3 regions of the Flintibacter porci genome follow, and region 1 is predicted to be linked to each of the others. Evidence: riboswitches for the same ligand, from Rfam matches in the RefSeq annotation. Region 1 holds a riboswitch; each other region holds the start of a gene.
What was found. Region 1 has a riboswitch for ZMP and ZTP ahead of ACEVJL_RS15185 (IMP cyclohydrolase). Riboswitches for the same ligand answer to the same signal wherever they lie in the genome.

Region 1 (10,391 bases):
TGGTATCAGGTTCTCTTCTCCAACGGCTCCGGCCAGGCAGTCACCGGCTATGTCTCCGCTGACTATCTTACTGTGACCTGACTGAACGCATAAAAATGGACCCGCTGCAGCATGCAGCGGGTCCATTTTATATTATTGAAAGTTATGCTCCTGTCGTCTCTGCCAAAGCCGGCCGATATACAGGGCCAGCATAGCGCACACGGTACCCACCAGAGCGCCGCCCAGCACATCGCTGGGGTAGTGCACCCCCACATACAGCCGGGAGAGCCCCATCAGCACCGCCTGGATCACCGCCGTGCGGCGCATCCAGGGTTTGGGAAGGGTCCTGGCCCACACCAGCCCCGCGGAAAAGGCGGCGCAGGTATGCCCGGAGGGGAAGGAGTTAGGGTCGCCGGAGGTAAGCAGCGGGATCAGACCCTCCACCACCGTATAGGGTCTTGGCCGGGTAAAGATCAGCTTCAGCCCCAGGTTGGTAAACAGCAGACTGAAGATGAGCGCACAGCCTGCCAGCAGTCCCGCCTTTCGGGTGGGACGCCAGAACAGCATGGCCACAGAAAGCACGATCCACAATATCCCCGCGTTGCCCAGCGTGGTAAAGGCCTTGACCACCGGGTCCAGCCACGCCTGCCGCACCGCCTCCTGGATCCACAGCAGCACCGCCTCGTCTATTCCCTGTATCGCCAGCGGCATATTTTTTCCTCCTATCCGTCCTTGACCGGCCCTCTCAGGCCCGATATAATGGTCTTGTCCCTGCCCGTTCCCCTTGTGCGGAACCGGCAGGCAGTTATGGTATTATACCCGCTTTTTCTCCGCTGCGCAAGGGCGGTGGAGCCCTGTTTACAGGAGGTCTGTCCCGTTGAAGCAAATCATCTGCCTCTCCAATGAACCCTGGAGTGCCTCCCCCGGCCGGACTCAACAGCTGCTCTCCCGGCTCAAGGACACCCAGATCCTATATTTTTCCCCTGCCGCCCGCTGGAATGACCCCAGCTTCCACGCCAAAGGCCGGCAGGTCAAACAGAATATCACCGTCTATACCCTCCCTCCCCTTCTGCTCCCCATGGACGAGCGCTTTGGCCACTTCTTCCGTCTGGGGCAGCAGAAGCTCAGCCGATTCATTGCCGCCAAAGCCGCCCGCGCCCGGTTCTCCGCCCCTCTCTTGTGGACCACCTGCCCGGAGCACGTCCACCTACTGGACCGGCTGGACTACGACGGACTGGTTTACGACTGCGACCGGGAGTGGGACGATCTGCCTCTGGCCTGGGAGGGCGCGCTGGCCGGCGCGGCCGACGTGGTGTTTGCCGCCTCTTCCGATCTGATGGACCGCCTGTCCCCCTGCAGCAGCAACATCGCTCTGCTTCCCAACGGCGGGACCTACCCGCTCTTTGCCAAGGCCACCGCACCCGACCGGGTACGTCCCAGCTCCCCCTTCCAGGGCCCTGTACTGGGCTATGCAGGCACCATCCACTACGATTTGGACCTGTCCCCCCTGCTCTACGCCGCCCAGGCTCGGCCCGACTGGACGTTTCTGCTCTTGGGCCGGCGAGAGCACAACCCCTTTCTGCGCCGGCTTTCCCTTCTGCCCAACGTGGTACTGCGCCCCTCCTGTCCCCTGATGGAGGTACCGGAACATCTGGCACAGTGTCAGGTACTGCTCAATTTCCTCCGGGACGATCAGCCCGACTGCGACGTGATCCCCACTCGAATTTATGAGTATCTGTCTACCGGACTGCCCATTGTCACCATGGTCTGGCCCGATCAGGTGGAGCCCTATCCTGACGTGATCTACGCCGCTCACTCCCCCCAGGAGTTTCTTACCGTCTGCCAGCACGCTCTGGAGGAGATCCCATCCTGGACCGCTCCCCGCCGCCGTTCCCACGGCGCCGCAGGCGCCTGGTCTGTACGCGCCGGTGAAGTCTCCCATATTTTAAGCGTGTCCGGACTGCTGTAACCCCTGTCCGCTCTCCACCCCTGTACAACTCCCCCCTGACTTTTCCCCGTCTTCCTTGTACAAGCCTACGAATTTCCCAGGGCCTCTTGCAAATTCTCCAAGGATTCGATAAAATGGAACTCTGATTGATGGGACAAGGAGGTTCTTCCATGGTTTGCGGATTTTTCCATTCCGTTTTTCACCTGGATTGTATTTTCCACGGTCCCAATCTGTCCAAATATCCAAAAGCATAAGAGATGATCAGGCTGTCTGTGCGCGCAGATGGCCTGACTTTTTTCTTTTCCAAAAACAAGAAACCTTATGGCGATTGGATCGGACCATCTGAAAGGAGAGAGCATCTATGAGCAAAAAAGTGGCTGTGATCATGGGCTCGGATAGCGACTGGCCGGTAGTAAAGGGTGCCTGTACCCAGTTGGAGGAGTTCGGCATTCCCTTTGAGGCCCACATTCTCAGCGCCCACCGCACCCCTGCCGCCGCCGCGGAATTTGCCCGGTCCGCCCGGGCCAATGGCTTTGGCGTGCTGATCTGTGCCGCGGGCATGGCCGCCCACCTGGCCGGCGCCTTCGCGGGCAACTCCACCCTCCCCGTCATCGGCATCCCCATGAAGGGCGGCGCCATGGACGGACTGGACGCCCTGCTGGCTACCGTCCAGATGCCCAGCGGTATCCCTGTGGCCACCGTGGCTATCAACGGCGCAAAAAATGCTGCCGTGCTGGCCGCCCAGATTCTGGCTGTCTCGGATGACGAGCTGGCCGCCAAGCTGGACGCCGCCCGGGAGAAGATGGCCGATCAGATCGCTCAGAAGGAGCAGAAGCTTCAGGCCGAGCTGGCCTGACCCCCGCGTTCCCGCCCATTTGCAAGATCCACTTTTCAACATATCGTTTGAAACAACATCAGGAAGGAAGGATTTCATTATGAACAAACTGGAGCAGCTGTACGAGGGCAAGGCCAAGAAGGTCTATTCCACCGAGGACCCCAATGTTGTTATCGTCTCCTACAAGGACGACGCCACCGCCTTTGACGGCGCCAAGAAGGGCACCATCACCGGCAAGGGCGCCATCAACAACCAGATGACCAACTACCTCATGCAGCAGCTGGAGAAGGCCGGCGTGCCCACCCACTTTGTGGAGGAGCTCAGCGAGCGTGAGACCGCGGTGAAGAAGGTCTCCATTGTCCCCCTGGAGGTCATCGTCCGCAATATCTCTGCCGGCCACTTTGCCAGCAACTACGGCGTGAAGGAGGGCATCGTGTTTGACGAGCCCACCATCGAGTTCTCCTATAAGAACGATGATCTTCACGATCCCCTCATCAACGATTACCACGCGGTCGCTCTGAAGCTGGCCACCTGGGACGAGATCGACCTCATCAAGAAGTATGCCTTCCAGGTCAATGACTTCCTGAAGAAGACCCTGGCCGAGTGCGGCGTCACCCTGGTTGACTTCAAGCTGGAGTTCGGCAAGACCGCCGACGGCACCATCGTCCTGGCCGACGAGATCAGCCCCGACACCTGCCGTTTCTGGGACTCCAAGACCGGAGAGAAGCTGGATAAGGACCGCTTCCGCCGGGATCTGGGCAACGTGGAGGGTGCCTATCAGGAGATGGCCCGCCGTCTGCTGGGTAAGTAAGATTGATCAAGACTAACTTAGGGAGGCACTAACATGGGAGGCTTTTTTGGCGCGGTGGCGCACCAGGACGTGACCCTGGATATCTTCTTCGGAGTGGACTACCACTCTCACCTGGGCACCCGCCGGGGCGGTATGCTGATCTACGACGAGCAGGACGGATTTCAACGCCAGATCCACTCCATTGAAAATACCCCTTTCCGCACCAAGTTCGAGAAGGACCTGAGCGAGTTCCACGGCAACTGCGGCATCGGCTGTATCAGTGACACGGACCCCCAGCCCCTGCTGGTGCGGTCTCACCTGGGGCTGTACGCCATCACTACGGTGGGTATCATCAACAACTCGGAGGAGCTCATCCAGCGCTATTTCTCCGACCACGGCCACCAGTTCATGGCCATGAGTTCGGGCAAGGTCAACGCCACCGAGCTGGCCGCCGCCCTTATCAACCAGAAGGATGATCTGGTCAGCGGTATTCTCCACGCTCAGGAGGAGATCCAGGGCTCTCTCACCCTGCTCATTCTGACGGAGAAGGGCGAGATCATCGCCGCCCGTGACCGGGTGGGCCGTCTGCCCGTGCTGGTGGGCAAGAAGGAGGGAGCACACTGCGTCTCCTTTGAGTCCTTCGCTTACCACAAGCTGGGCTACCAGGACGCCTACGAGCTGGGTCCCCGTGAGATCGTGCGTATCACCGCCGACGAGTGTGAGACCCTCTCCCCCGCCGGCGAGGAGATGAAGATCTGCGCCTTCCTGTGGACTTACTACGGCTACCCCAACTCCAATTACCAGGGCATCAACGTGGAGGTCATGCGCTACCGCAACGGTGAGATCATGGCCCGGGACGAGGTGTCTCGTGGCGCTTTGCCCAAGGTAGACTATGTGGCCGGCGTGCCCGACTCCGGTCTGCCCCACGCCATCGGCTTTGCCAACCGCAGCGGCAAGCCCTTTGCCCGCCCCTTCGTAAAATACACTCCCACCTGGCCCCGCTCCTTTATGCCTGCCAATCAGGAGGTGCGCAACCAGGTGGCTAAGATGAAGCAGATCCCCGTGCCCGAGCTCATCGAGGGCAAGAAACTGCTGTTCGTGGACGACTCCATTGTCCGGGGCACCCAGCTGCGGGAGACGGTGGAATTCCTCTATGAGTCCGGCGCGGAAGAGGTCCACATGCGTTCCGCCTGCCCCCCCATCATGTACAGCTGCAAATACCTCAACTTCTCCCGCGGCAATTCTGACATGGACCTGCTGGCCCGCCGCACCATCCAGGAGTTGGAGGGCGACGAGGGACAGCAGCACCTGGAGGAGTACGCTGACGGCACCACCCAGCGCGGTCAGTGCATGCTGAAGACCATCTGCGAAAAGTTCGGCTTCACCTCCCTGGGCTACCAGTCCCTGGAGGGCCTGCTGGAGGCCATCGGCCTCGACCGGGATAAGGTATGCACCTATTGCTGGAACGGAAAAGGTTAACGGAGGTTTTCTCGTATGAAAAATTCTCATTCTGAGTCCTACGCCGCTGCCGGCGTGGATGTTACCGCCGGCTACGAGTCGGTCGAGCGCATCAAGCCCATGGTGGAATCCACCTACATTCCCGGCGTGCTGGGCACTCTGGGCGGCTTCGGCGGCATGTTTGCCCCCGATATGGCCGGGATGAAAAAGCCTGTGCTGGTCTCCGGCACCGACGGCGTGGGCACCAAGCTGCGCCTGGCCCAGCTGATGAACAAGCACGACACCATCGGCATCGACTGCGTGGCCATGTGCGTCAACGATATCATCTGCGGCGGCGCCGCCCCCCTGTTCTTCCTGGACTACATCGCCTGCGGCAAGAACGACCCCGTGCGCATCGCTGAGATCGTCACCGGCATCACCGAGGGCTGCCGCCAGTCTGAGTGCGCCCTGGTAGGCGGCGAGACCGCCGAGCACCCCGGCCTCATGCCCGATGAGGACTACGATGTGGCCGGCTTCTCCGTGGGTATCGTAGACGAGGAGAAGATCATCGACGGCAAGCACCTGGCCCAGGGCGATGTGCTCATCGGCCTGGCTTCCACCGGTGTCCACTCCAACGGCTTCTCCCTGGTGCGCAAGGTCTTTGACGTGGAGCACGCTGATCTCACCTCCCCCATGGAGGAGCTGGGCGGCAAGAGCCTGGGCGAGACCCTGCTCACCCCCACCCGCATCTATGTCAAGGCCATTAAGGCCCTGCTGAAGGCCGGTGTGGACATCCACGCCATCAGCCACATCACCGGCGGCGGCTTCTATGAGAACGTGCCCCGCATGATGACCGAGGGCCTCACCGCCCAGATCAAGCTGGACTCTTTCCCCCGCCTGCCCATTTTCGACCTCATCGAGAAGAAGGGCGGCATCCCCGAGCGGGATATGTACAACACCTTCAACATGGGCATCGGCATGATCCTGGCCCTTCCCGCCCAGCAGGCCGCCCAGGCCCTGGAGATCCTGAAGGCCGCCGGCGAGCAGGCCTACCAGATCGGCCAGGTGGTCTCCGGCGAGGCTGGGGTGGAACTGGTCTGAGGAGGTGCGCCCATGGCAAAGCGCATTGCCGTGCTGGTCTCCGGCGGCGGCACCAACCTTCAGGCTCTGATCGACGCCCAGGCCCGGGGTGAGATCGTGAACGGCGAGATTGCCGCTGTCATCGCCTCTAACCCCGACGCCTACGCCCTGGAGCGTGCCAAGAAGGCGGGCATCCCCACCTATGTGGTGGCCCGGAAGTCCTACCCCTCCAGCCAGGCCATGACGGTGGCTCTGGTGGAACAGCTCCAGGCGCTGCACATCGACCTGGTGGTGCTGGCTGGCTTTATGGTCATCCTCACCAGCGAGATGGTACAGGCTTTCCCCAATGCCATTTTGAATGTCCACCCCGCCCTGATCCCCTCCTTTGCCGGTCCCGGCTGCTATGGACTCCATGTCCACGAGAAGGCTCTGGAGTACGGGGTCAAGCTGTCGGGTGCGACCGTGCATTTTGTCTCTGAGGAGTGCGACGGAGGCCCCATCGTCTCCCAAAAGGCGGTGGAGGTACTGCCCGACGACACCCCCGAGGTGCTGCAGCGGCGGATCATGGAGAACTGCGAGTGGAAGCTGCTTCCCCAGGCCGTGTCTCTGTTCTGTCAGGGACGGCTGAAGGTAGAGGGCCGGACTGTCCGGATTCTGGACTGATCCCCCTTTTCGGTGCGCCCGCCCCTTTACAATGTAATCAAGCGGCATGACTGACGGAAGTGGAGTGACCACGGGGAGTGCCGCCTCTGAGAGCCGACCGTCTGGGCGCACCCGTTTGCACAAACGTGGTGCGCCCATTTGCTTATTTTGTGAAAAGGAGCTTACGTTATGGAACTTCTGAATTTTAACGACCTGCTGCGCAGCCACCCCTACCCCGGCCGCGGTATCATGCTGGGCAAGTCCGCTGACGGCGCCAAGGCCGTGGTGGTCTACTTCATCATGGGCCGCAGCGAGAACAGCCGCAACCGCATTTTTGAGGCCACCGAGGACGGCATCCGCACCCGGGCCTTTGACGAGAGCAAGATGGTGGACCCCTCTCTCATCATCTACCACCCCGTGCGCAAGGTGGGCGATACCCTGGTGGTCACCAATGGTGACCAGACCGACACCATCCGGGACGGCCTGCTGGAGGGCAAGAGCTACATCGAGGCCCTCCGCACCCGCTGCTACGAGCCCGACGGCCCCAACTACACCCCCCGCATCTCCGGCGTGGTGGAGAAGGACGGCGCCTTCTGCCTGTCCATCCTGAAGAGCGCCGACGGCGACCCCAGCTGCAACCACCGCTACTTCTACGAGTACGACGCCCCCCTGTCCGGCGAAGGCCGCTTCATCCACACCTACCAGGAGAACCTGGACCCCCTGCCCTCCTTTGAGGGCGAGCCCCGCCGGGTAGCCATCTCCGCCCCCGACGCCCAGACCCTGGCCAAGGAGGTTTGGGAGAACCTGAACGAGGACAACAAGGTCTCCCTGTATGTCAGCTACATCGACCTCTCCTCCGGCCAGGCGGACACTGTGATCATCAACAAGCACCAGTAAGAAGGAGGCCCCCATGCCCTTGACCGACCCCATTTTGGAATTTCAGCGTGCCCGAGCCGCCGCTGCCTTCCAGCCCCCGGTGCTCTGCTCCTCCAAGGCCTTTCCCCTGCTGCTGGCCGGGGTACCCGCCCTGCGGAAAACGCCGGGCCTGGCCACCATGGAGGACGCCGGAGAGGAGTACTTCACCTCCATCCCCTTCTGCCTGAGCAAGGAAGATCAGCAGGCCGCCCGCACCCATCTGTCTGAGGTGTTCGGCATTACCGACAAGGACAGCCTGATCGCTTTCTGCCAGAACACGGTGCACATCCACCGGGAGTATCTGGACTTTGAATCCTTCTGGGAGGACCGCCCCAATTTCTCCCTGGATGAACTGACTCCCCAAGCTGTGTCCGGCTTCCAGCGCCTGTCCGACTTTGCCCGTCAGTTCCAGCCCATTGTGGGCCGCCGTGGCTTTCTGGCCTGGGACATCAGCGAGACCCTGGGCTATCTCCGTTCCGCCTGCGCCTGCGAGCTCATCACCATGGAGGAGTATCAGGAGCTGTCCCAGTACTGGGTAGAGCAGGCCGCCGCCTTCCACAGCTGGGATGAGTACGCTGTGGACCTGGTATGCGGCGCCGCCTACTGGGCTTTCCGCATTGGAGGCGAGCAGGACGCCGTCTCCTACCGGGATCTGAACCTGCGCCTGGTGCGGGACCTGCTGGGCAGCAAGCAAGCCTGGTGCGGCCGTATGTGGCCCCGTCCTGCGGGAAAGAGCTATAAACTTTCCGAGCCGGAAATGCGGCCTCTCCTGAAGGATTGGGACGGCCCCGCCGCCTGTCTGGCTACCGACGAGATCACTGTCTCCGGCAAACCGGTAGGCTACTGCTACCGGGAAAAGCCGGAACGGGAGGGCCAGGACAGCGGCTGGCGCTTCTTTGCCGCTGTGGAGAGCGAAGAGTACCTCAGCGACCCCTCCCACATCGGAGTCTACTCCCTCAATACCCTCTGCAATTACGACCCCGACCTGATCCCCCTGCTCAGCGCCCCCTACGGCAGTGCCTTTGCCCGGGGCGAGGACGGAGCCTTCCACTATGAACCCCTCAATCCCCAAGATTCCGATCAGAAAGGATGAAATACGATGACCGAACTGGAACTGAAATACGGCTGTAACCCCAACCAGAAGCCCGCCCGCATCTTCATGGAGGAGGGCGAACTGCCTCTGAAGGTGCTCAACGGCAAGCCCGGCTACATCAACTTCATGGACGCCCTCAACTCCTGGCAGCTGGTCAAGGCCCTGAAGAAGGCCACCGGCCTGCCCGCCGCCGCCTCCTTCAAGCACGTCTCCCCCGCCGGTGCCGCCCTGGGTCTGCCCCTCACCGATGTGGAGCGTCACATCTACTTTGCCCCCGAGGGAGAGCTCTCCCCCGTCGCCTGCGCCTACATCCGCGCCCGGGGTGCCGACCGCCTGTGCTCCTTTGGTGACTGGGCCGCTCTCAGCGACGTGTGCGATGCCGATACCGCCCGCTTCCTGGCCGCCGAGGTATCCGACGGCATCATCGCCCCCGGCTACACCGAGGAGGCTCTGGAGATCCTGAAGACCAAGCGCAAGGGCGGCTACAACGTGGTGGAGATCGATCCCAACTACACTCCCGCTCCTGTGGAGCGCCGCAACATCTTCGGCATCACCTTTGAGCAGGGCTACAACGATCTGGACATCAACGAGGAGATGCTCCAGAATATCGTCACCGCCAACAAGGACCTGCCCCAGCAGGCCAAGCACGATATGCTCCTCTCTCTCATCACCCTGAAGTACACCCAGTCCAACTCCGTGTGCTACGTGAAAAACGGCATGACCATCGGCGTGGGCGCCGGCCAGCAGAGCCGCATCCACTGCACCCGTCTGGCCGGCAACAAGGCCGACATCTGGTGGCTGCGCCAGCATCCCAAGGTCCTTGGCCTGCAGTTTGTGGACAACATCCGCCGTCCCGACCGGGATAACGCTATTGACATCTACATCTCTGATGAGCACGACGACATCCTCGCCGACGGCGTGTGGCAGAACACCTTCAAGGTGAAGCCTGAGGTGCTCACCGACGAGGAGAAGCAGGCCTGGATTGCCCAGATGTCCGGTGTGACCGTGGGCTCTGACGCCTTCTTCCCCTTCGGCGACAACGTGGAGCGCGCCCGCAAGTCCGGCGTGCAGTACATTGCCCAGCCCGGCGGCTCCATCCGTGACCAGCAGGTCATCGACACCGCCGACAAGTACGGCATGGTGATGGCCTTTACCGGCATCCGGCTGTTCCATCATTAAAAATACCTCTAGGGGGGACGTTGTCCCCCCTAGATACGAACTTGGTTCCCAAGGAAACCAAGTTGGATACCCCCCTCAAGGGCCGGGCATGTTCTGCGGAACATGCAGATGCGCTGACGCGCTCCGGCCCTCGCGGGCGGGAACCAGTTCCCCCCGCGTGCCCCTCTCCGCTCTCCGAGGGGAATTGGCGACAATTTTAGGCCTTTTCTCTTACTAAATGAGGTGTTTGATATGAAAGTATTGGTAGTCGGCGGCGGCGGCCGTGAGCACGCCATCTGCTGGAAACTGGCTCAGAGCCCCAAGGTAACCGAGCTCTACTGCGCCCCCGGAAACGGCGGCATCGCCCAGGTAGCCACCTGTGTTCCCATCAAAGCCACCGATGTAGACGCCATGGTATCCTGGGCCAAGGAAAATGCCATGGACTTTGTCATGGTGGCTCCCGATGATCCTCTGGCTCTTGGTATGGTGGACGCCCTGGAGGCCGCCGGCATTC
Region 2 (10,391 bases), on a different contig from region 1:
CACGGCAATGACCAGGGAGGTCTTCCCCTCCTCTGCATACCGGGGCAGCAGGTAGCTGACAAAATCGTTGAGGCGCTTAAGAAATTCATTGCTCTGCGGGTGGGAAAACACATAGTCCCGGACCCCCTGGTCCAGGCCGGTCAGCCCCCGCAGCTCAGGAACGTAGTAAGGATTGGGCAGAAAGCGCACGTCAAAGACCAGGTCGGCCTCCATAGGCACCCCGTGCTTGAAGCCGAAGGAAAGGACATGCACCTCCATCTTCCCCTCCTCTTTCTCCTTGGAAAAGAGGGACAGCAGCTTGCTGCGCAGCTGGCCCAGGGTCAGACCGGTGGTATCCACGATCCAGTCCGCCCGCTCCCGCAGGGGAGCCAGAACCTTCCGCTCCATCTGGATGGCCTGCTCCAGGGAGGCATATTCCTCCCCCAGGGGATGGACCCGCCTGGTCTCCTTATAGCGCTTGATAATCGTCCCGTCCGAGGCGTCCATGAACAGAATCCGGTAGCTGCACTTCATGGCCCTCAGACGGTCCAGGGCCTGGAATAGCCCCTCAAAATTGGTGCCGCCCCGGATATCGGTCACCAGTACCACCCGGTCGTACTCCCCGTTTCCCCCCATGCCCAACTCGGCAAATTTGGGGATCAGCGGGACAGGCAGGTTATCCACACAAAAGTAGCCCAGGTCCTCCATCACCGAGGCCGCCCGGCTCTTCCCTGCCCCGGACAGACCGGAAATAATCAAAAACTCCACAAACACACACCTCAAGTTTTCTCTCTAGGGACGCTCTCCCCTGCGCCGCCCGGCTCTCACCCCAGCCGACGCACCTCCATCTCCAGCTCCACGCCGGTCTGTTCCCGTACGCGGCGCTGGACCTCCCTCACCAGGGCCAGCACGTCGGCACAGGTGGCTCCTCCCCGGTTGATGACAAAGCCCGCGTGCTTCTCCGACACCTGGGCACCTCCCACCGTGAAGCCCTTCAGGCCGCACTGGTCGATGAGGGCGGCAGCGAAGTAGCCCTGGGGCCGCTTGAACATGGACCCGGCGCTGGGGTACTCCAGAGGCTGCTTGGACCTTCTCTTCTGAGCCAGCTCCGCCATCTGGGCGCGGATATTCTCCTCCTGTCCCGGCTCCAGCTCCAGCACCGAGGAGAGGATCACGTCCTTCCCCTGAGAAAAGACACTGTGGCGGTAGGAGAAGTCATGCTCCTCCCCTATGATCTCCTTCACGGTCCCCTCGGGGGTGAGGCACCGGGTACGGCGCACGACCTGCACCATCTCGCCTCCATAGGCTCCGGCATTCATCATGACGGCGCCTCCCAGAGTGCCGGGAATTCCACCGGCAAACTCCAGGCCGGTCAGTCCCTCTCCGGCGGCAAAAGAGGCCAGCCGGGCCAGGGTAACGCCTGCCCCGACGGTGATCTCCCGCTCTCCGGTGCGCTCCAGACGGCTCAGTCCTGTCATATCCAGCACAAAAGCCTGCACGCCTTCATCGGCCACCAGCAGGTTGGAGCCGTTGCCCAGCACCACCAGAGGAATCTGATTCTCCCGGGTAAGCCGGACGCACGCCAGCACCTGCTCCTCGTTTGTGGGCCGGGCCATGAGGGGCACCGGGCCGCCGATACGGAAGGTGGTGTGGCGGGCCATGGGCTCCTGTTTCAGCAGCTCCATGTCGGGGCAGCACTTTTGTAATTGATCAAACAACTGGTCAAATTGATCCATTGTGACCTCCAAATTCCTTGCGGATTTCAAATATAACAAGTGGAATTATGCGGCCGCTGCCGCGAGAACAAGCTGATTTGCAGTTTATTCAGTAGACATTATATTATAGCAAATTTCACCGTCAAATAAAATAGTACACCCGCAACTTTACCCAATATAAATTCCCCCGGCCGGAGCGCTTCCTCTGGCCGGGGGAATCCCATTTGGTTCACGCGGAAAAATCAGAACATATTGCACAGCATGGCGGCACCCACCACACCTGCGTCGTTGCCCAGGCTGGCCCGCTCAATGCGGGGCAGGTGGTCCTTGTCGAAGCTGCCCCGGTGGACCAGCTCACGCAGGGGGTTGAGCAGCAGGTCGTCGTCGGCATTGCTGATACCGCCGCCCAGACAGACGATCTCGGGGAACAGCACGTTCACCAGGTTAATAAGGCCCATGGACAGGCCCTCCAGGTAACGGTCCAGCGCCTTGCGGGCCGTGGCGTCGCCCTCACGCACCGCCTGGAAGGTGGTACGGCCCTCCAGCTTGCGGGTATCCCCGTCGCACAGCTGCCACAGCATGCTGTCCCGGTTGTACTCCATCTCCTCCCGGGTCAGACGAACCAGAGCGGTGGCGGAGCCGTACTGCTCCCAGCAGCCCAGGTTGCCGCAGCCGCAGCGCACCCCGTTGGGATGGATGATCATGTGGCCAGCCTCCATACCGGCGCCGCCGTGGCCGATGTAGAGCTTTCCGCCCCGGACCATGCCGCTGCCGATACCGGTACCCAAAGTGATGACCAGAGCAGGGTCAAAGCCCTTGGCAGAGCCCGCCCAGTACTCGCCCACCGCGGCACAGTCGGCGTCGTTGCCCAGGTAGACGGGGATCTTCAGGTCCTCCTGGAAAATTTCCCGGAAGGGGGTGTTGTAGAAGGGCATATTGGTGGTCTTGATCACCATGCCTGTCTTATTGCTCACCAGACCGGGCAGGCCCACGCCCGCCGCCTGGATCTCAGAGAGCGGACAGTCGGCCTCTTTGGCCGCCTGGAGAGACAGCTTGGCCAGCTGGCGGGTCAGCTCCTCCGCCGTCATGCTCTTATCCACCGGGCAGGACGCCTTGTGCAGGATCTTACCGTTCTCATCTACCAGTCCGGCCACCAGGTTGGTGCCGCCTACGTCAATTCCGATATACATGGTTTACCGCTCTCCCTCTTCCATGAGTTTTTTAAAGTGTTCATCCATTTTCCGGGTCAGCTCCAGAGCCGCGTTATGGCCCATCTTCCGGTTACGGTTGTTGATGGCCGCCACCTCCACGATGCTGGCCAGATTCCGTCCGGGCTTGACCGGGATGGTCAGACAGGGCACCGAGACGCCCAGGATCTGAGTCACCGCTCCCTCCAGGCCCAGGCGGTCATAGACCGCGCTGTCGTCCCAGGGCTCCAGCTTGATGACCATATCGATCTCCTGCTCCGTCTTGATGGCGCTCATACCAAACAGCCGCCGCACGTCCACCACGCCGATGCCGCGAAGCTCCATATAGTGGCGGATGAGTTCCGGGGCTGTGGCCATAAGGGTACCGTGGTTGGTCTCCTTGATCTCCACCGCGTCATCGGCAATGATGCGGTGTCCCCGCTGAATGAGCTCAATGGCAACCTCACTCTTGCCCACGCCAGACTCACCCTGAATGAGCACGCCCTCGCCGTAGATCTCCATCATCACGCCGGAGCGGGTAATCTGAGGCGCCAGGTGATTAAAGAGGCTGCCGATGAGGCGGCTCATAAAGGCAGAAGTATGTTCTTGTGTGCGCAGCACAGTGCGCTCATGCTTAATGGCCATCTCCATACACTCGGGGAAGGGCTCCAGCTCCCGGGTGATGATCAGCGCGGGCACCGGATGGGCCAGTAGCCGGTCAAAACTCTCCCGGCGGGCCTGAGGCTCCATGCCGGAGAGATAGGTGTGCTCGGTCAGGCCGATGACCAGCAGGCGGCGGGCATCAAAATGCTCAAAAAAACCGCTCAGGGGCAGGCCGGGCCGGTTCACGTCCAAAGTGGTCAGAGGCATATCCTCGTAATTGGGACCTTTATTTAAAATCTCCAGTTGGAACTCCCGGATGATCTCTCCCAGTTTTACGCTTTTTCCACGCTCTGCCATAGCGTCTCCTCCTTGCGTTCCAGGCTGTCATGCCGATTTGGTTTTAGTATAGCTTATTTGTCTTTCCGGCGCAAGCACAGGGTTTAATTTCTTCCTTCCGTTTCACACTTTTTTCCATTTAGAACCCTCTCAGAAAAAAATTCAAGTTTTTTTAAAAACCTCTTGCATTCCCGAAAATTATCTGGTAAAATACCAGTCGATGCTTCATCGAAAGCGTACTCTCATAGCGAGGAGGTAAGCAACATGGCCAAATGTGAATTCTGCGACAAGGGCGTCACCTTCGGTATCAAGGTCTCCCACTCCCACCGCCGCTCCAACCGCACCTGGAAGCCCAACGTGAAGCGCGTGAAGGCGATTGTGAATGGGACTCCCACTCACGTGTACGTCTGCACCAGATGCCTCCGTTCCGGTAAGGTCACCCGCGCTGTGTAATTGGTATATGGCAAGATAAAATGTCCTGCGTCGCTTGGCGCAGGGCATTTTCTTTTTTCCCAAAATCCGCCATATGCCCCTTCTTTTGTCCCAAGACATTCCCTTTTTCCCCATTTTATGATATGATATCCTTAAAAAGGCGGCGCTAAGCGGCCCGTTCCCTTTCGCAGCCCAACAGGAGGCCCGTTATGTTTGTCAAAAATCCGGAATACTTTTTGGCCATCGTCAAGGAGCGCAGCATCTCCAAGGCGGCGGACCGTCTCTATCTCTCCCAGCCCTACCTCAGCCAGTATCTCGCTAAGCTGGAGGCCAATCTGGGTGTCACCCTGCTGGACCGCTCCCACACCCCTCTGCGTCTGACCGCCGCTGGAGAGCTTTTCCACGCCTATCTGGAACGCCAGGGCTATCTGGACCGGCAGCTGGAGAGCGACCTGCAGCAGCTGCAGGAGAAGAAGCGCCAGCAGCTGCACATCGGCGTGTCCACCTGGCGAGGCTCCACCCTGCTGCCCGATATCCTGCCCCGCTTTGCCGCCAAGTACCCCGACGTACAGGTGGTCCTCCACGAGGCGCCGGTGCCTCAGCTGGGCAATCTGGCCGCCAGCAGCGTCACAGACTTCTGTCTGATGCACACACCGGGCAACCTCACCGACCTGAGCTATGAACTGGTGATGCACGAGCGCATCCTCCTCATCTCCCACAAGGACCATCCCCTGGTCAAGGGTCTGGACAGCCCCTGCTCTGCTCCCCTCCCCTTCGGGGACCTGCGGCAGCTGGAGCACGAGCGCCTGATGATGCTGCCCGAGGACTGGCGTCTGTCCCGCCTGCTCTATAACACCTTCAACGTTCAGAACGTGGAGCCGGTGAATATCCTCACCACCACCAACAACACCACCGCCATCAATCTGGTGGCGGAGAACATGGGCTTCACTTTCCTGCCGGAGAGCGGCATCCACCGCACCCCCTATATGGACCGTCTGTCCTTCTTCACCGTGGGTGATCCCCCTCTCACCTGTCCGATGGCAGTGGTTTATAAGAAAAACAGCTTCCTCTCCCCCGCCACCCGGGCCTTTATCGCCCTCATCAAGGACTTTTACCGGCAGTTTGACCGGGGCTCTGCTCTTTCGGACACTTGACGTGCCGAAAGAGGTGTGATACACTCACTACATAAGCTATACAACTGACGGAAGTGGAGTACCACATGAAGTATAGCGGACGCGTTCAGCGTCTTAATGCCGACCGTCTGGGCGCACGGAGTAAAAAACCGGTGCGCCCTTTTTTTGTGAAAAGGGCGCGGACAAAGGAGAAATTGTGTTATGTTGACCGATATTGAAATTGCGCAGAGCACCCCTATGAAGCCCATTGGCGACATCGCCAAGACTGCCGGCGTGGCCGAGGAGTACCTGGAGTACTACGGCCGCTACAAGGCTAAGATCGACTACCGCCTGCTCAATGAGACGCAGGCTCCCAACGGCAAGCTGATCCTGGTCACCGCCATCAACCCCACCCCCGCCGGCGAGGGTAAGACCACCACCACGGTGGGTCTGGCCGATGCTCTGCGCCGTATGGGCAAGAACGCTCTGGTGGCTCTGCGTGAGCCCTCTCTGGGCCCGGTCTTCGGCGTCAAGGGCGGCGCTGCCGGCGGCGGATACGCTCAGGTGGTACCTATGGAGGATATCAATCTCCACTTTACCGGCGACTTCCACGCCATCGGTGCGGCCAACAACCTGCTGGCCGCTATGCTGGACAACCACATCCAGCAGGGCAACGCCCTGGGGATCGACGTCAAGCGCATCACCTGGAAGCGGTGCGTGGACATGAACGACCGCCAGCTGCGCAACGTGGTGGACGGTCTGGGCGGACGGATGCAGGGCGTTCCCCGGGAGGACGGCTTTGACATCACCGTAGCCAGCGAGGTCATGGCAGTTCTCTGCCTGGCCACCTCCATCACCGATCTGAAGGAGCGTCTGAGCCGCATTATTGTTGGCTATACCTACGACGAGAAGCCCGTCACCGCCGGCGATCTGAAGGCCGCCGGTGCCATGGCCGCTCTTCTGAAGGACGCCCTCAAGCCCAACCTGGTCCAGACCCTGGAGGGCACTCCCGCCTTTATCCACGGCGGTCCTTTCGCCAACATCGCCCACGGCTGCAACTCCATTATGGCCACTCGTATGGCTCTGAAGCTGGGCGACTACGCCATCACCGAGGCCGGCTTCGGCGCTGACCTGGGTGCGGAGAAGTTCCTGGACATCAAGTGCCGCATGGCGGGCCTCACCCCCGATGCGGTGGTTGTGGTAGCCACGGTCCGCGCCCTGAAGCACCACGGCGGTGTGGCCAAGGCCGACCTGAATGCCGAGAATCTGGAGGCTCTGGAGCGCGGCCTGCCCAACCTGCTGCGCCACGTGGAGAACATCACCAAGGTCTACGGTCTGCCCTGTGTGGTGGCCATCAACCGCTTCCCCACTGACACGGAGGCCGAGCTGAAGCTGGTGGAGGACAAGTGCCGGGCTTTGGGTGTCAACGTGGCCCTCAGCGAGGTCTGGGGCAAGGGCGGCGAGGGCGGCCTTGCTCTGGCCGAGGAAGTGGTGCGTCTGTGTGAGCAGCCCAACGACTTCCACTTTGCCTACAACGCTGAGGCCTCCATTGAGGAAAAGCTCAACGCCATTGTCACCAAGGTGTACCACGGCGACGGCGTGGTCCTCACCCCCAACGCCCGCAAGCAGATGGCCCAGCTCACCGACCTGGGCTACGGCAACCTCCCCATCTGCATGGCCAAGACCCAGTACTCCTTCTCCGACGACCAGAAGCTGCTGGGCGCTCCCGATGGCTTCACCGTCACCGTACGCAACATCAAGGTGTCCGCCGGCGCCGGCTTCCTGGTGGCCCTGACGGGCGACATCATGACCATGCCTGGTCTGCCCAAGGTTCCCGCCGCCGAGAAAATCGATGTGGACGAGAACGGCAAAATCACCGGTCTCTTCTGATTGTAAACATAGAAAAACGGCGCGCCGAAGTTTTCTTCGGCGCGCCGTTTTATTTGTTATTCTTCTTTGGATTCCGGTTTTGCTGGCTCTTTCTTTCGCAGCCGCCGCACCACATCCTGCTTCAGCAGGGCATACAGCACCGAGGCCACCGGCACGCTGAGCAGCACACCCAGCAGGCCGAACAGGCCGCCGCCCACCGTCACCGCCGTCAGCACCCAGATGCCCGGCAGGCCGATGGAGGTACCCACTACACGGGGATAGATCACATTGCCCTCGATCTGCTGGAGAATGGACAAAAAGATCAGGAAGATGATGGCCCGCACCGGGGACACCATCACCAGCAGGAAGGCAGAAAGGATTGCCCCGATATAAGCACCAGCCACTGGAATCAGAGCGGACACACCTACAATAACGCCAATGAGAGCGGCGTAGTCAGGTTGGATAAAGAAGGTACCCAACGCACACAGTCCGCCCAGAATACAGGCCTCAATGGCCTGACCGGAGACAAAGTTGGTAAAGGTCTCGGCAGTAAGGCGGATCACATCGCTGACCCAGGTCACATGCCGGTCGGGCAGATAGGCCCGCAGCAGTCTGCGGCCCTGGTCCAGCAGCTTTTCCCGTCCGGCCAGCATGTAGATAGAGAACACGATGGCCAGTACCAGGGTAACGAACATGGACAAAATACTGCTGGTGACCACCATCACCTGGGAGGCAGCCGTGGTGACACTGGAGAGCACCCCCTCCAAGAAGCTGCGCAGATAGCTGCTCAGGGAACTCAGGTCCAGAGAAGACAGATCCAGATACTCAGCGATCTTATTGATAATGGCCTGCAGATTGACCATATAGCCGCTGACACTGGCAGCAAACAGCTGAATACTGTCCACCACCTGAGGCAGTACAAAGGAAAACAGAGCCACAATGATCGCAATCATGGCCACATAGGAGGTAAGCACCGCCAACGGACGGCCCAGTTTCTTGAACCGCTCCCCCAGATTGCGTTCATAGTGGCGGCAGAAGAAGGCACAGGGCCGGTTGAGCACAAAGGCGATGGCAAAGCCCAGAAACAGCGGTCGGCAGCTGGTCAGGACCTGTCCTGCCAGATCCAGGATCACATCAAATTTGATCACCGCCAGCACTAGAAATACCGCATAGGTAATAATCAGCATCACGCTGCGCATCCATTTAATTGGCATAGAAAACCCCTTTCCCCGGGATAATACCCAGGCACATGCAAAACGCGATACCACTATACCATGCCCGCCCTTTGCCGTCAACATACCCTTCCGTTTCTCCCCAGGCAAAAAAATCCCCAGCCGCGTGTATGCCCACGGCTGGGGGTTCCCCAAGGGTGATGCCTGTCCCTTTGGGTATTCTGGTGGCCAGAGAGATCTGAAAAGCCTGAGTGTGGGGAAGAAAGCAGGGAGGTGTGAGGAGGGGAGGCTTTTGTTCTCTCATCTCTAACCACCCATAGATTAGCATATGCTAACCATTTTGTCAACACTTTTTTAATCTGGCCAAACAGGCATATAAAAAGGGCCCGTCTCCACCAGGAGCGGGCCCCAATAATCGCTTATTTTTTGCCCAGCCGGTTCAGCGCCGCCTTGGCGGCCATCTGCTCGGCCACTCCCAGAAAAGCTGTGCTTTTCCGGGAACCCCATCATTTTAAATCCTCGGGCGGAATCAATCCGCCCTCCGGCAAGAAAATTCCCGGCCTCTGGCCGGGAATTTTGCTTGGACGCGCCCAAGGCGCGGCTCACTTTCGTTCGCAAGAGGCCCTGCTGTCACGCCTTCGGCTTCGACAGCTTCGCCATGGCCGCCTTGGCGGCCATCTGCTCGGCCTCTTTTTTACTGTGTCCCTCGCCGGAGCCCACAGGCTCCCCGTTCAGATCCACGTCCACGAAGAAGCGCTTGGCGTGGTCGGGCCCCTGAGAGCCCACCAGCCGGTACTTGAGCACCTGTCCGCTCTCCCGCTGGACCAGCTCCTGGAGGGCAGTCTTGTAGTCCCGGGGACTGGTGATGCCCTCGATCTCCCGGCAGAGGATATACTTCTGGATGATCTTCCGGGCCGAGCCAATACCCCCGTCCAGATAGACCGCTGCCAGCACGGCCTCCACTGCATCCGCCTGAATGGAGGGACGGGTACGGCCGCCGCCGGCCTCCTCCCCCTTGCCCAGCAGCAGGTAGGAACCCAGATCCAGGGCCTGCGCCACCTCTACCAGGCTCTCCTCACACACCAGGGCGGCCCGCACCCGGGTCAGCTCTCCCTCGGGCAGATCGGGATGGCCCCGGTACAGGTGGTCGGCCACTACCATGCCCAGGATGGAGTCTCCCAAAAATTCCAGCCGCTCATTGCTCTGCAGCTTGCCCCGGCTCTCATTGGCGCAGGAGCTGTGGGTCAGAGCGTTTTCCAGCAGCTCCCGGTTTTGAAACTGGTAGCCCAGCTTTTCTTCTAAGGTGGTCATTGGTCGTTCCTCACTTTTTTCAAGGTAAGATAAGCAAAACTCCGCCCCAAGGCGGAGTTTCTGCTTATAATGTCTGGGAAATTAGTCGATCTTATTCTGCAGGAAGCGGACCAGATCGCCCACGGTCTTGATAGCAGAAGCTTCTTCCTCGGACATCTCGTCGATATCAAATTCCTCTTCCAGCGCCATAGACAAGTCCACAATATCCACAGAGTCCGCGTTCAGATCATCTTCAAAGGAGGTTTCCATGGTGATGGAATCCGCATCCACATTGAACTGCTCCGCGATCAGTGCGCATACCTTTTCAAAAATCATAGTAGCCTGCTCCTTTTGCTGTGCCCCAGGCACGTTTTTCTTTCCTTACTATATGCACATTCCCTCTGCCTGTCAATAGGGAATTGGAAATTTTTATGCAGGTGGGCAAAAGTGCCCAAGCGAGCATGTCTCCCTTACAGCTGAGTGACCTCCAGACGCATCACGTCCACATTGTCGGTAATGCTCTCGATAATGCCGGAGGAGGCAAACTGTTTGGCCTGCCGCACGGCGTTCTTGATGGCGTAGGCATCGGAGGAGCCGTGGGCCTTGATCACCGGCTTGGAGATACCCAGCAGCGCGGTGCCGCCCACCTCGCTGGAGTCCATCATTTTCTTGAACTGCTTGAGTCCGCCGGAGACC
Region 3 (10,391 bases), on a different contig from region 1:
CAGGCCGGCCACGCCGAAGGCGGCCAGCCGCTCCACCAGGGTGTCGTGGAGGGCCATCTGGCTGCTCTCATAGGCGTACTTGTCGTGCATATAGTGGATGATGTTAATGGTGTCCACGTAGAGCTCAGCCACATAGGCCAGTACCTTTTTATAATTGGCCAGCACCTTGGGGTAGTCCAGCACCTCGTCCATGTCGTGCTCGATGCCGGGGACGATAACGCCGCCTTTTTTCTCATCCACGCCGCCGTTGATGGCGTACAGCAGGCTCTTGGCCAGGTTGGCCCGGGCGCCGAAGAACTGCATCTGCTTGCCCACCGCCATGGCGGACACACAGCAGGCGATGCAGTAGTCGTCGCCGTACATGGGGCGCATCAGCTCGTCGCTCTCGTACTGGATGGAGTCGGTGGCAATACTCATCTTGGAGCAGTAGTCCTTAAAGCCCTGAGGCAGGTCCTTGCTCCAGAGGACGGTGAGGTTGGGCTCGGGGGCAGTGCCCAGGTTGGTGAGAGTGTGGAGCATCCGGAAGGAGTTCTTGGTGACTAGGGTGCGGCCGTCAATGCCCATGCCGCCGATGGACTCGGTGACCCAGGTGGGGTCGCCGCCGAAGAGCTCGTTATACTCGGGGGTGCGCAGGTGACGCACCAGGCGCAACTTGATGACAAACTGGTCGATGAGCTCCTGGGCGCCCTGCTCGTCCAGCAGGCCGTTGTCCAGGTCACGCTGGATGTAGATATCCAGGAAGGTGGACACACGGCCCAGGGAGGTGGCAGCGCCGTTATTTTCCTTGATACCGGCCAGGTAGGCCATGTACAGATTCTGCACCGCCTCATGGGCGTTTTCGGCGGGGCGGGTGATGTCGCAGCCGTACTTGGCGGCCATGGAGGCCATCTCCTTCAGAGCGCGGATCTGCATCTGGACCTCTTCCCGCAGGCGGATGCGCTCGTCGGTCATGGGGCCGTCCAGCATGTCCAGATCCTTCTGCTTCTCTTCAATAAGGAAGTCGGTGCCGTACAGGGGGACGCGGCGGTAGTCGCCCACGATGCGGCCGCGGCCATAGGCGTCGGGCAGGCCGGTGAGCAGACCGGCGTGGCGGGCGTCCCGGGTACGCTTGGGATAGGCGTCAAAGACGCCTTCGTTGTGGGTCTTGCGGTAGAGGCGGAAGTGGCGCTCGATCTCCGGGTCCAGCTGGTAGCCGTACTGCTCCAAGGCGGAGACGGCGTTGCGGATGCCGCCGAAGGGGTTGACGATGCGCTTGAGGGGGGCGTCGGTCTGAAGGCCCACGACCACCTCGTTGTCCTTGTCAATGTAGCCGGGGGCAAAGTTGTCGATGCCGGAGACAGCGTGGGTCTCCACGTCGATGATGCCCTTTTTGATCTCCTCCAGAATGAGGGACTCTGCCTTCTCCCAGACCTTGGCGGTCTTGGGGGAGATGGGGGCCAGGAAGTCGTCCCCTCCCTGATAGGGGGTGTAGTTTTTCTGAATGAAGTTGCGCACATTCACCAGGTGGCGCCACTCGCCGGTGCGAAATCCTTTCCAAGCGGTGCAGTTGACGTCGATGCTCATAGCTCCCATTCCTTTCTTAGTTGTCTGTGTTCCGGCAGCAGGCTTCATTGAGCTGCCGGTTCCAAGGTTCCAGTGTTGTCTTGTTCATCGGCGGCACCCCTTCCAACGGATAGGGGATGCCAAGCGTTTGATACTTGTGAACGCCCAGGGTGTGGTAGGGGAGAAGTTCCACCTTCTCCACCCGGGGCAGGGTGGCGATGTATTCGCTTAGGGAAGTCAAATGCTCCGGACGGTCGGTGAGGCCGGGGACCACCACGTGGCGCACCCACATGGGGACGTTTGCCTTCCGTACTGCCTCCACAAAGGCCAGGGTGGGGTCCATCTCCAGACCGGTGATCTTCCGGTAGCCCTCTCTTTGATGGTGCTTTACGTCGTAGAGCACCAGGTCGGTGTGTTTGAGAATGCCCTCGTAGTCACCTCGGCCTACGCCGGAGGTGTCGATGCAGGTGTGGACCCCCTCTGCTTTGAGCAGCTTCAGACACGCCAGTAGAAAGTCGGGCTGTCCGAGGGGCTCGCCGCCGGAGAAGGTAACGCCTCCGCCGGAAGATTCAAAATAAGGCCGGAAGCGGAGCAGCCGTTTGACCAGGGCCTCGGGCGTAGTCTCCTGTCCGCCGGAGAAGGTTTGAGTGTCCGGATTGTGGCAGTAGAGGCAGCGGAGAGGGCAGCCCTGAAGAAAGACCACGGCCCGTACACCGGGGCCGTCCACCAGTCCCATACTCTCCAGCGAATGAATGAATCCGGTCATGAAAAATACTTCCTTTCCGCCCTGAATAGGCAAAAAAAGGCGCAAAAAAGCCGCCCTTCCGGGCCACTTTTCGGCGCCCAGACGGTCGGCATCATGACGATCATACTCCCTGTGGTCTCTCCACTTCCGTCAGTCATATGATCCGCCCTTAGGATAACAAAAGACCGCCGACCCTGTCAAGGGGACGGCGGTCTTTTTCGTGTTTTCATATAAACTGCACAAAATTATTTGGAAGCCTTTTTGCTCATGTGACAAATCTTTACCACCACGCCCGACAAGGCAAACAGGGCGATGGCGTTGGGGATGACCATGAGGTTGTTGAACATGTCGGTGAGCTCCCACACCAGGTCATTGGACATGAGGGTGCCCAGGAAGATAAACACCAGAGCGATGACGGAATAGACGGGAGCGGCCTTCTTGCCGAAGAGGTAGATGATGTTGATCTTGCCGAACATGTTCCAGCTCAGCACCGTAGAGAAGGCGAAGAAGAACAGACAAACGGCCACGAACATGGCGCCGGCCTGGGTACCGAACACGGTACCAAAGGCGGTCTGGGCCAGGTTGGTCTTGTTGATGACCTGGGAAACCTCCTCGGTGTAGCCCTGGGCCAGAATGCCGCCGGGGGTGTACAGAGTGGAGATGACCACCAGAGCATTGAGGGTCAGCACGATAAAGGTGTCGATGAACACGCTGACCATGGCTACCACGCCCTGGTCGTGGGGATCCTTCACGTTGGCCTGAGCGTGAGCGTGGGGGGTGGAACCCATGCCGGCCTCGTTGGAAAAGAGGCCGCGCTTGGCACCCTGGCTGATGGCTTCCTTCAATGCGTAACCGAAGCCGCCGCCGATGATGGCCTGGGGCTCAAAGGCATACTGGAAGATCATAGCGAAGGTGGCGGGGATATACTGAATGCGGATGACCAGTACGGCCAGCGCGCCCAGCAGGAAGATAGCGGCCATGATAGGGACGATCTTCTCGGTGACAGCGGCCAGACGCTGCACGCCGCCCACAAAGATGAAGCCGCAGATGATAACCAGCACCACGCCCACGATCCAGGAGGGCACGCCGAAGGCGGTCTGGAAGGTAGAGCCGATGGAGTTGGACTGAACCATACAGCCCATAAAGCCCAGGGCCAGAATGATGGCTACCGCAAAGAAAGCGGCCAGGAACTTGCCGAAAGCGCCCTTAAAAGCGGTGGTGATGTAGTAGACGGGGCCGCCGTGGAAGTCGCCCTTCTCGTCGGTGATGCGGGTCTTGATGGCCAGAGTAGCCTCTGCATAGATGGTGGCCATGCCGAAGAAGGCAATGATCCACATCCAGAAGATGGCGCCGGGGCCGCCGGCCAGAATAGCGCCGGAGCCGCCTACGATGTTGCCGGTGCCCACCTGGGCGGCGATGGCGGTGGCCAGAGCCTGGAAGGAACTCATACCCTGCTCCTGCCGTCCGCCACGCAAAGACACATTTCCGAATACCTTCTTCATGCCCTCGCCGAAGCAGCGTACCTGAACAAAGCGGGTTCGGATGGAATAGAAAAGACCCACGCCGATGAGCAGGAAGACCAGAATATAGCTGGACAGGTAGGTGTTGATATTGACCACGATAGGATAAAGTGCGGCCTCTAAGGATTGCAGTGCTTCAGACATCGTTTTCTCCCCCTAAAATATCCAGAACAAAAAAGACCGTGGAAGCTTCCACGGTCTATGATGGGGCGAAAACAGACCCACGCCGAAAAAACGGCGGGGCGGTTTGTTCGTCTCTGTCCTTTTGCCTGAGAGATTGGCGGGAATTCCCGCTTTGCACCTTCGGCACTCGTGGTCGAGCTTCTCCAGAGTCACATCCACGCACAGTCCTCGTCCCAACAGGGACACCTGAGAGTGTTACTCCTTCGGCAGGCCGACGGCCATTTTCCTGGGCGCTTCGTTTGTCCTGTTCAATTGTGAATCTAACCATACCACAGGTGCTACAAACTGTCAACCCCTGGCGTACATTTATGTGCATGTGGTGGATATTTGAGGGCGGGATAGAAAGAAATTGGAGATTCTGTGAGGGAAAGTTTACAATTTGCTCTTTTTTCCGCCGAAGGCTTGTGGTATACTGAGACGATAATATGCCCGGATGGCTTTCCCGGGCGGAGCGATTTTACGAGTAACAACAACGAGGTGTGATCGAATATGAGTTTCCTGAAGAAAATTTTCGGCACCAGTTCTCAGCGGGAGGTCAAGGCGATTATGCCGCTGGTGGAGAAGATCGAGGCCCTGGAGGATGAGTACAAAGCGCTCAGCGACCAGCAACTCCAGGCCAAGACCCCGGAGTTCCAGCAGCGTCTGAAGGACGGCGAGACCCTGGACGATATCCTGCCTGAGGCCTTTGCCGCCTGCCGTGAGGCCGCCTGGCGTGTGCTGGGCATGCGTCCCTACCGGGTACAGCTCATCGGTGGTATCATCCTGCACCAGGGCCGTATCGCTGAGATGAAGACCGGTGAAGGTAAGACCCTGGTGGCTACCCTGCCTGCCTACCTCAACGCACTAGCCGGCAAGGGCGTGCACATCGTCACCGTCAACGATTACCTGGCCAAGCGCGACAGCGAGTGGATGGGTAAGGTCTACCGCTTCATGGGTCTGACCGTGGGTCTGGTCATCCACGGAGTCATGGGCCAGGATAAGAAGGCGGCCTACGACGCCGACATCACCTACGGTACCAACAACGAGTTTGGCTTTGACTATCTGCGTGATAACATGGCCATCTACTCCCAGGAGCTGGTACAGCGTGGCCACTACTTTGCCATCGTGGACGAGGTGGACTCCATCCTCATCGACGAGGCCCGTACCCCTCTAATCATCTCCGGCCAGGGCGAGAAGTCCACCCAGCTCTACACCGTGGTGGACCAGTTTGTCTCCAAGCTCACCTGCCAGCGCATTGCCAAGGTGGATGACAAGGAGGAAGAGGATGTCAATATCGATGCGGACTATATCGTGGACGAGAAGGCCCGCACCGCTACCCTCACCGCCCGGGGCATCAAGAAGGCCGAGGAAGCCTTCAACATTGAGAACCTGGCCGACCCCGAGAATACCACCCTGTCCCACCACATCAACCAGGCCATCAAGGCCCGGGGCGTGATGAAGCGGGACATCGACTACGTGGTGAAGGACGGACAGGTCATCATCGTGGACGAGTTCACCGGCCGTCTGATGTTCGGCCGTCGGTATAACGAGGGCCTGCACCAGGCCATCGAGGCCAAGGAGCACGTGGAAGTGGCCAACGAGTCCAAGACCCTGGCCACCATCACCTTCCAGAACTACTTCCGTCTCTACGACAAGCTCTCCGGTATGACCGGTACTGCTATGACCGAGGAGGAAGAGTTCGGCACTATCTATGAGCTGGACATCGTGGAGATCCCCACCAACAAGCCCGTGCAGCGTGTCGACCACCACGACGTGGTGTACAAGACCGAGGCCGGTAAGCTGCGTGCGGTGGTCAGCCAGATCGAGGAGTGCCACGAGAAGGGCCAGCCTGTTCTGGTAGGTACCGTGTCCATTGAGAAGTCGGAGGAGCTGTCCGACATGCTCAAGCGCCGCGGCATCAAGCACAACGTCCTGAACGCCAAGAACCACGAGAAGGAAGCTGAGATCGTGGCCCAGGCCGGTAAGCTGGGCGCGGTCACCGTGGCCACCAACATGGCCGGCCGTGGTACCGATATCATGCTGGGCGGTAACGCCGAGTATCTGGCCAAGGCCGACCTGCGTAAGGCGGGCATGTCCGACGAACTCATCGCCGAGGCTACCGGCTACGCCGAGACCGACAACCAGGAGATCCTGGACGCCCGGAAGATGTTTGCCGACGCCGAGGCTAAGTATAAGGACGAGATCAAGGAAGAGGCGGAGAAGGTACGTGAGGTCGGCGGCCTGTTTATCCTGGGCACCGAGCGCCACGAGTCCCGCCGTATCGATAACCAGCTGCGCGGCCGTGCCGGCCGTCAGGGCGACCCCGGCGAGAGCCGCTTCTACCTGTCCCTGGAGGACGACATCATGCGTCTGTTCGGCTCTGAGCGGGTCATGGGCATGATGGAGAAGCTGGGCGTAGACGAGGATACCCCCATTGAGCAGAAGATGCTCAGCAACGCCATTGAGAACGCCCAGAAGCAGGTGGAGTCCCGTAACTTCCAGACCCGTAAGAACGTGCTGCAGTACGACGACGTTATGAACACCCAGCGTGAGGTCATCTACAAGCAGCGCCGCCAGGTGCTGGATGGCGAGGACCTGCAGGGTTCCATCCAGAATATGATCCACACCATGGTGGAGAACGCCATCCAGGGCCATATGGGCGAGCAGAAGCACATGGATGCCGAGTCCTTCCGGGAGGCTACCGCTCTGTTCCACACCATGTTCCTCCAGCCCGGCGAGCTTGCTCTTACCGATGAGGAGCTGCAGAAGTGCAACGAGCAGCAGCTGGTGGAGCTGGTGGAGAACCGTGCCAAGGAGGTCTATGCCGCCAAGGAGCAGGAGATCGGCTCTCCCCTCATGCGGGAGCTGGAGCGGGTGCTCATGCTGCGGGTGGTTGACGAGTACTGGATGGATCAGATCGACTCCATGAACGACCTCAAGCAGGGCATCGGACTGCGGGCCTACGCCCAGACCGATCCCGTGGTGGCCTACAAGAAGGAAGGCTACGAGATGTTCGAGCAGATGGTGGCCGCCATTCAGGAGGAGACCCTGCGCCGTCTGTTCCTGGTGCGTCTGCGCAAGAACGAGGAGGTCAAGCGTGAGCGCGTGGCCAAGATCACCGGCGAGTCCGGCGCCAGCGACGGCACCGTCCGCAAGCAGCCTCAGCGCAAGGCCATCAAGATCGGCCGCAACGATCCCTGTCCCTGCGGTTCCGGCCTGAAGTGGAAGAAGTGCACCTGCACCCAGTTCCACCCGGAGCAGAAGTAAGAACCTGAAAATTAAAAAATATTTTGCGGCGAGAGGAAACCTTTTCTCCTCTCGCCGCGTCTTTTTATAATGTGAGATCGAAATCTCCAGAAAGAAGGGGAAAGGAGAAAATTTTTGTAATAAAATTGTGACTTGTTATTTTCCTGAAACATGGTATTCTGTTTCAGGGAGGCGGATGGAATGGAGTATGACGACCTGCTGAATATGGGAACGGAATTGGGCTATCAGCTGATGTTCAGCGGTGCGGAAATCTACCGTGTGGAAGAGTCGGTATACCGTCTGCTTACTGCCTATGGGCTGCAGCCCCAGGTGTTTGCCATTCCAAATTGCCTGATCGTAAGTTTAAATACCCCTCAAGGCCATCCCATCACCCGGATGCGCCGGATTCCCTCCCATGGAACCGACATTGAGCTGTTGGAGCGGTGCAATGATCTGTGCCGCCGCCTGTGCCGGGAAGTTCCCCCGGTAAAGCAGGCCAAGGAGCTGGTGGACGGTCTGAGCCAAAATAAGAGGCAATATTCCACCCCAGTGCTTCTGCTGGGCTATGTGGTGGCCGCTGGATTTTTTGCTGCCTTCTTCAACGGCGGAGTTTTGGATGCGGTCAGCGCAGGAATTTGCGGCCTTGGTGTTGGATTCTGGATGCTGTATCTGGGAGGAAAGATGGGCTTTAACGGCTTTTTCCAGACTCTCATTGGCGCAGCCATTGCGTCACTGTTGGCGCTGCTGCTTACCAGAATCGGCGTGGGAGAGAATGTGGACGCCATTACCATTGGAACATTGATGGTACTGGTGCCCGGTATGGCGCTGACCAATGCCATGCGGGAGATCATGGCCGGAGATATTATTTCCGGTGTGAACCGTACGGCAGAGGCCATCTTGACTGCTGCGGCCATCTCTCTGGGCGTGGTGATCTCTCTGGCGATTGGAATGTGAGGGGGATGCCATGGAAGTGATACAAGAACTGCTTTTACCCTGCCTGTGGGGTATGATAGCCTGTGTAGGCTTTGGATTGGTGTTCAATATCCAGGGCGGAGGCATTTTAATCTGTGGTCTGGGCGGAGCGCTGGGCTGGTTTGTCTATCTGATTGCTCAGCGCCTGCTGGGAGGCGATATTTTACCGGCCTTTCTGGCTGCGGTGTGCATTGCCATCTACTCGGAACTGATGGCCCGGGTGCGCCGTTGTCCGGTAACCGGGTATCTCCAGGTGGCGCTTTTGCCGCTGGTACCCGGAGCGGGCATCTATAACGCCATGCGCTACTGTGTGGCTGGAGAGACCGATCAATTTATTTCCACGATGCTGCATACCTTTGGGATGGCAGCATCTCTGGCTGTGGGAGCTATGCTTGCTTCCACGGTACTGCGAACTTTACTGCCGCGATTGAGCAGAGAAAAGAAGAAACATTAAAAAGAGGGCTTAACTATGCATTTTTTCTATGATAACCGCCGGCTGCTGGCCGGTGTTCTCCTGAGCGCTGCACTGCTTTCCGGATGCGCTCCCAAAAATAATTCCCAGGGCTCTGACCAGTCGTCGGCAGACGTGTCTACATCAGAAAATAACCCCGGCGGCGATGTGAGTCAGCCTGACGGCTCCAGCGTGACCGCCAATGGTTCTGCCTCCCTGCCGGAGGACGGCAGCCAGCAGGCCGCATACGACTTTTCCAAACCCTGTCCGGAGAGCCCGGCGGTGGACAACAGCTACTTTGCCGACGCTGCCTTTATCGGCGACTCCCGTACCGAGGGCCTGATGCTGTACAGCGGCATTGGAGAGGTGGATAAGTACACCTCCATCGGCATCTCCATCTTCAAGCTGGAGAGCAAGAAGGCCATCACCATTGACGGAGTGGATTACACTCTGGTGGAGGCGCTGGCCCAGAAGCAGTACAACAAGGTCTATATCTGCCTGGGGGTCAATGAACTGGGCTATTTCAACGACCAGGGCTTCTATGACTCCTATTGCCAGGTGATTGATGATATCAAGGCCAGTCAGCCCAATGCGGTCATCTACATCCAGAACCTCATCCCCCTCAACGAGGACACCATTGCCGCCCGGGGCGGATCGGAATATTTGACCAATGAGCACCTGCGGGTTTATAATGAACTGACCCAGAAGGTGGCCCAGGAGAAGCAGGTCGTCTATCTGGATCTGTACTCGGCCTTTGTGGGCGAGGATGGACAGCTGCCTGCAGATGCCAGCACCGACGGCGTCCATCTCAGCGGCGCGTACTATAAGGCCTGGCTGGAGTACTTAAAGACACATACGGTCTCTTATGAGACTCTGTACCCAGAAGGAGGAGCAGCGGAATGAAAAAGATCTTGGGCGTGGTAATTGCCTTGGTATGTCTTATGTCTTTGATATCCTGCGGCGGGAAGCAGACCACAGCCGCTTACACCAAGGAGCAGGCCCAGAAGCTTTTGGATGGATCTGTATTCAGTGAGCAGTTGGAGGACCTGGACCTGGACACGGCCTGGTCCCTGTACCAGCTGGAGGGAGCCGGGGTGAGCCGGGATCAGCTCACCGACGGAGTGGTACACCGCTCCTCCGGCGGTACCTGTGAGGAGCTGGCCCTGCTGATTTTCCAGGACGAGGAGTCCGCTAAGAACGCCAAGACCGCGATGGAGAGCTATCTCCAGAGTGAGATCGAGGAGAACAAGAACTACCGTCCCGCAGAGATTCCCAAGCTGGAGGATGCCTTCCTGCAGCAGGCGGGCAACACGGTGCTGATGGTGGTATCCACCGATACCCAAGCTGTCAAAGACCTTCTAGGTTGATTATGAACAAGAACAGAGGAGGCCGCATATGCGGCCTCCTCTGTTTTCTTGTCAGGAAATCTTTTGATGCCCTATATGAGGATGACAGGATTTACAGCTTGATGGAAAATAGAAAATCCGGTACAATTTCAGAGTAAAACCCGCTAAAAAGGAGCAAAATATCATGAAATTGAACTGGAAGCGAGGCGTGGCCGGAACTCTGGCCGCCCTTGCTCTGATACCCGGAGCTCAGGCCGCCGGGGGAAATGTAAAGCTCAGCGGTACCACACTGAGCCAGCAAGAGGCCTGGATTGAACATGGAACCAGCTATATCACCCTGGCTGCCTTTGCCCGGGAGACGGGCCGTACCCTGAGCTGGGATGGCAAGCAAGCCATCCTGGAGGGGA

Region 2: another riboswitch for ZMP and ZTP. It lies ahead of ACEVJL_RS02925 (formate--tetrahydrofolate ligase); the one in region 1 lies ahead of ACEVJL_RS15185 (IMP cyclohydrolase).
Region 3: another riboswitch for ZMP and ZTP. It lies ahead of pflA (pyruvate formate-lyase-activating protein); the one in region 1 lies ahead of ACEVJL_RS15185 (IMP cyclohydrolase).

What each region holds. Positions count from the first base shown of each region.
Region 1 is NZ_JBHEVB010000020.1:17,010-27,400, reverse strand. Features, by position in the region: gene ACEVJL_RS15225 (S-layer homology domain-containing protein) at 1-81, shown strand, start outside; gene ACEVJL_RS15220 (phosphatase PAP2 family protein) at 133-690, opposite strand; gene ACEVJL_RS15215 (glycosyltransferase family protein) at 857-1,948, shown strand; gene purE (5-(carboxyamino)imidazole ribonucleotide mutase) at 2,289-2,783, shown strand; gene purC (phosphoribosylaminoimidazolesuccinocarboxamide synthase) at 2,863-3,573, shown strand; gene ACEVJL_RS15200 (amidophosphoribosyltransferase) at 3,607-5,031, shown strand; gene purM (phosphoribosylformylglycinamidine cyclo-ligase) at 5,047-6,090, shown strand; gene purN (phosphoribosylglycinamide formyltransferase) at 6,103-6,732, shown strand; ZMP/ZTP riboswitch at 6,769-6,846, shown strand; gene ACEVJL_RS15185 (IMP cyclohydrolase) at 6,901-7,608, shown strand; gene ACEVJL_RS15180 (immunity protein Imm33 domain-containing protein) at 7,622-8,719, shown strand; gene ACEVJL_RS15175 (phosphoribosylaminoimidazolecarboxamide formyltransferase) at 8,726-9,898, shown strand; gene purD (phosphoribosylamine--glycine ligase) at 10,130-10,391, shown strand, end outside.
Region 2 is NZ_JBHEVB010000002.1:207,558-217,948, forward strand. Features, by position in the region: gene rapZ (RNase adapter RapZ) at 1-747, opposite strand, end outside; gene murB (UDP-N-acetylmuramate dehydrogenase) at 804-1,715, opposite strand; gene ACEVJL_RS02905 (ROK family protein) at 1,937-2,884, opposite strand; gene hprK (HPr(Ser) kinase/phosphatase) at 2,888-3,841, opposite strand; gene rpmB (50S ribosomal protein L28) at 4,085-4,273, shown strand; gene ACEVJL_RS02920 (LysR family transcriptional regulator) at 4,462-5,406, shown strand; ZMP/ZTP riboswitch at 5,437-5,526, shown strand; gene ACEVJL_RS02925 (formate--tetrahydrofolate ligase) at 5,587-7,254, shown strand; gene ACEVJL_RS02930 (AI-2E family transporter) at 7,311-8,447, opposite strand; gene rnc (ribonuclease III) at 9,036-9,716, opposite strand; gene acpP (acyl carrier protein) at 9,798-10,031, opposite strand; gene plsX (phosphate acyltransferase PlsX) at 10,166-10,391, opposite strand, start outside.
Region 3 is NZ_JBHEVB010000006.1:191,193-201,583, reverse strand. Features, by position in the region: gene pflB (formate C-acetyltransferase) at 1-1,563, opposite strand, end outside; gene pflA (pyruvate formate-lyase-activating protein) at 1,580-2,308, opposite strand; ZMP/ZTP riboswitch at 2,377-2,455, opposite strand; gene ACEVJL_RS08580 (alanine/glycine:cation symporter family protein) at 2,533-3,951, opposite strand; glycine riboswitch at 4,055-4,142, opposite strand; glycine riboswitch at 4,143-4,229, opposite strand; gene secA (preprotein translocase subunit SecA) at 4,480-7,236, shown strand; gene ACEVJL_RS08570 (threonine/serine exporter family protein) at 7,417-8,169, shown strand; gene ACEVJL_RS08565 (threonine/serine exporter family protein) at 8,180-8,641, shown strand; gene ACEVJL_RS08560 (GDSL-type esterase/lipase family protein) at 8,657-9,541, shown strand; gene ACEVJL_RS08555 (DUF4358 domain-containing protein) at 9,538-10,005, shown strand; gene ACEVJL_RS08550 (cell wall hydrolase) at 10,169-10,391, shown strand, end outside.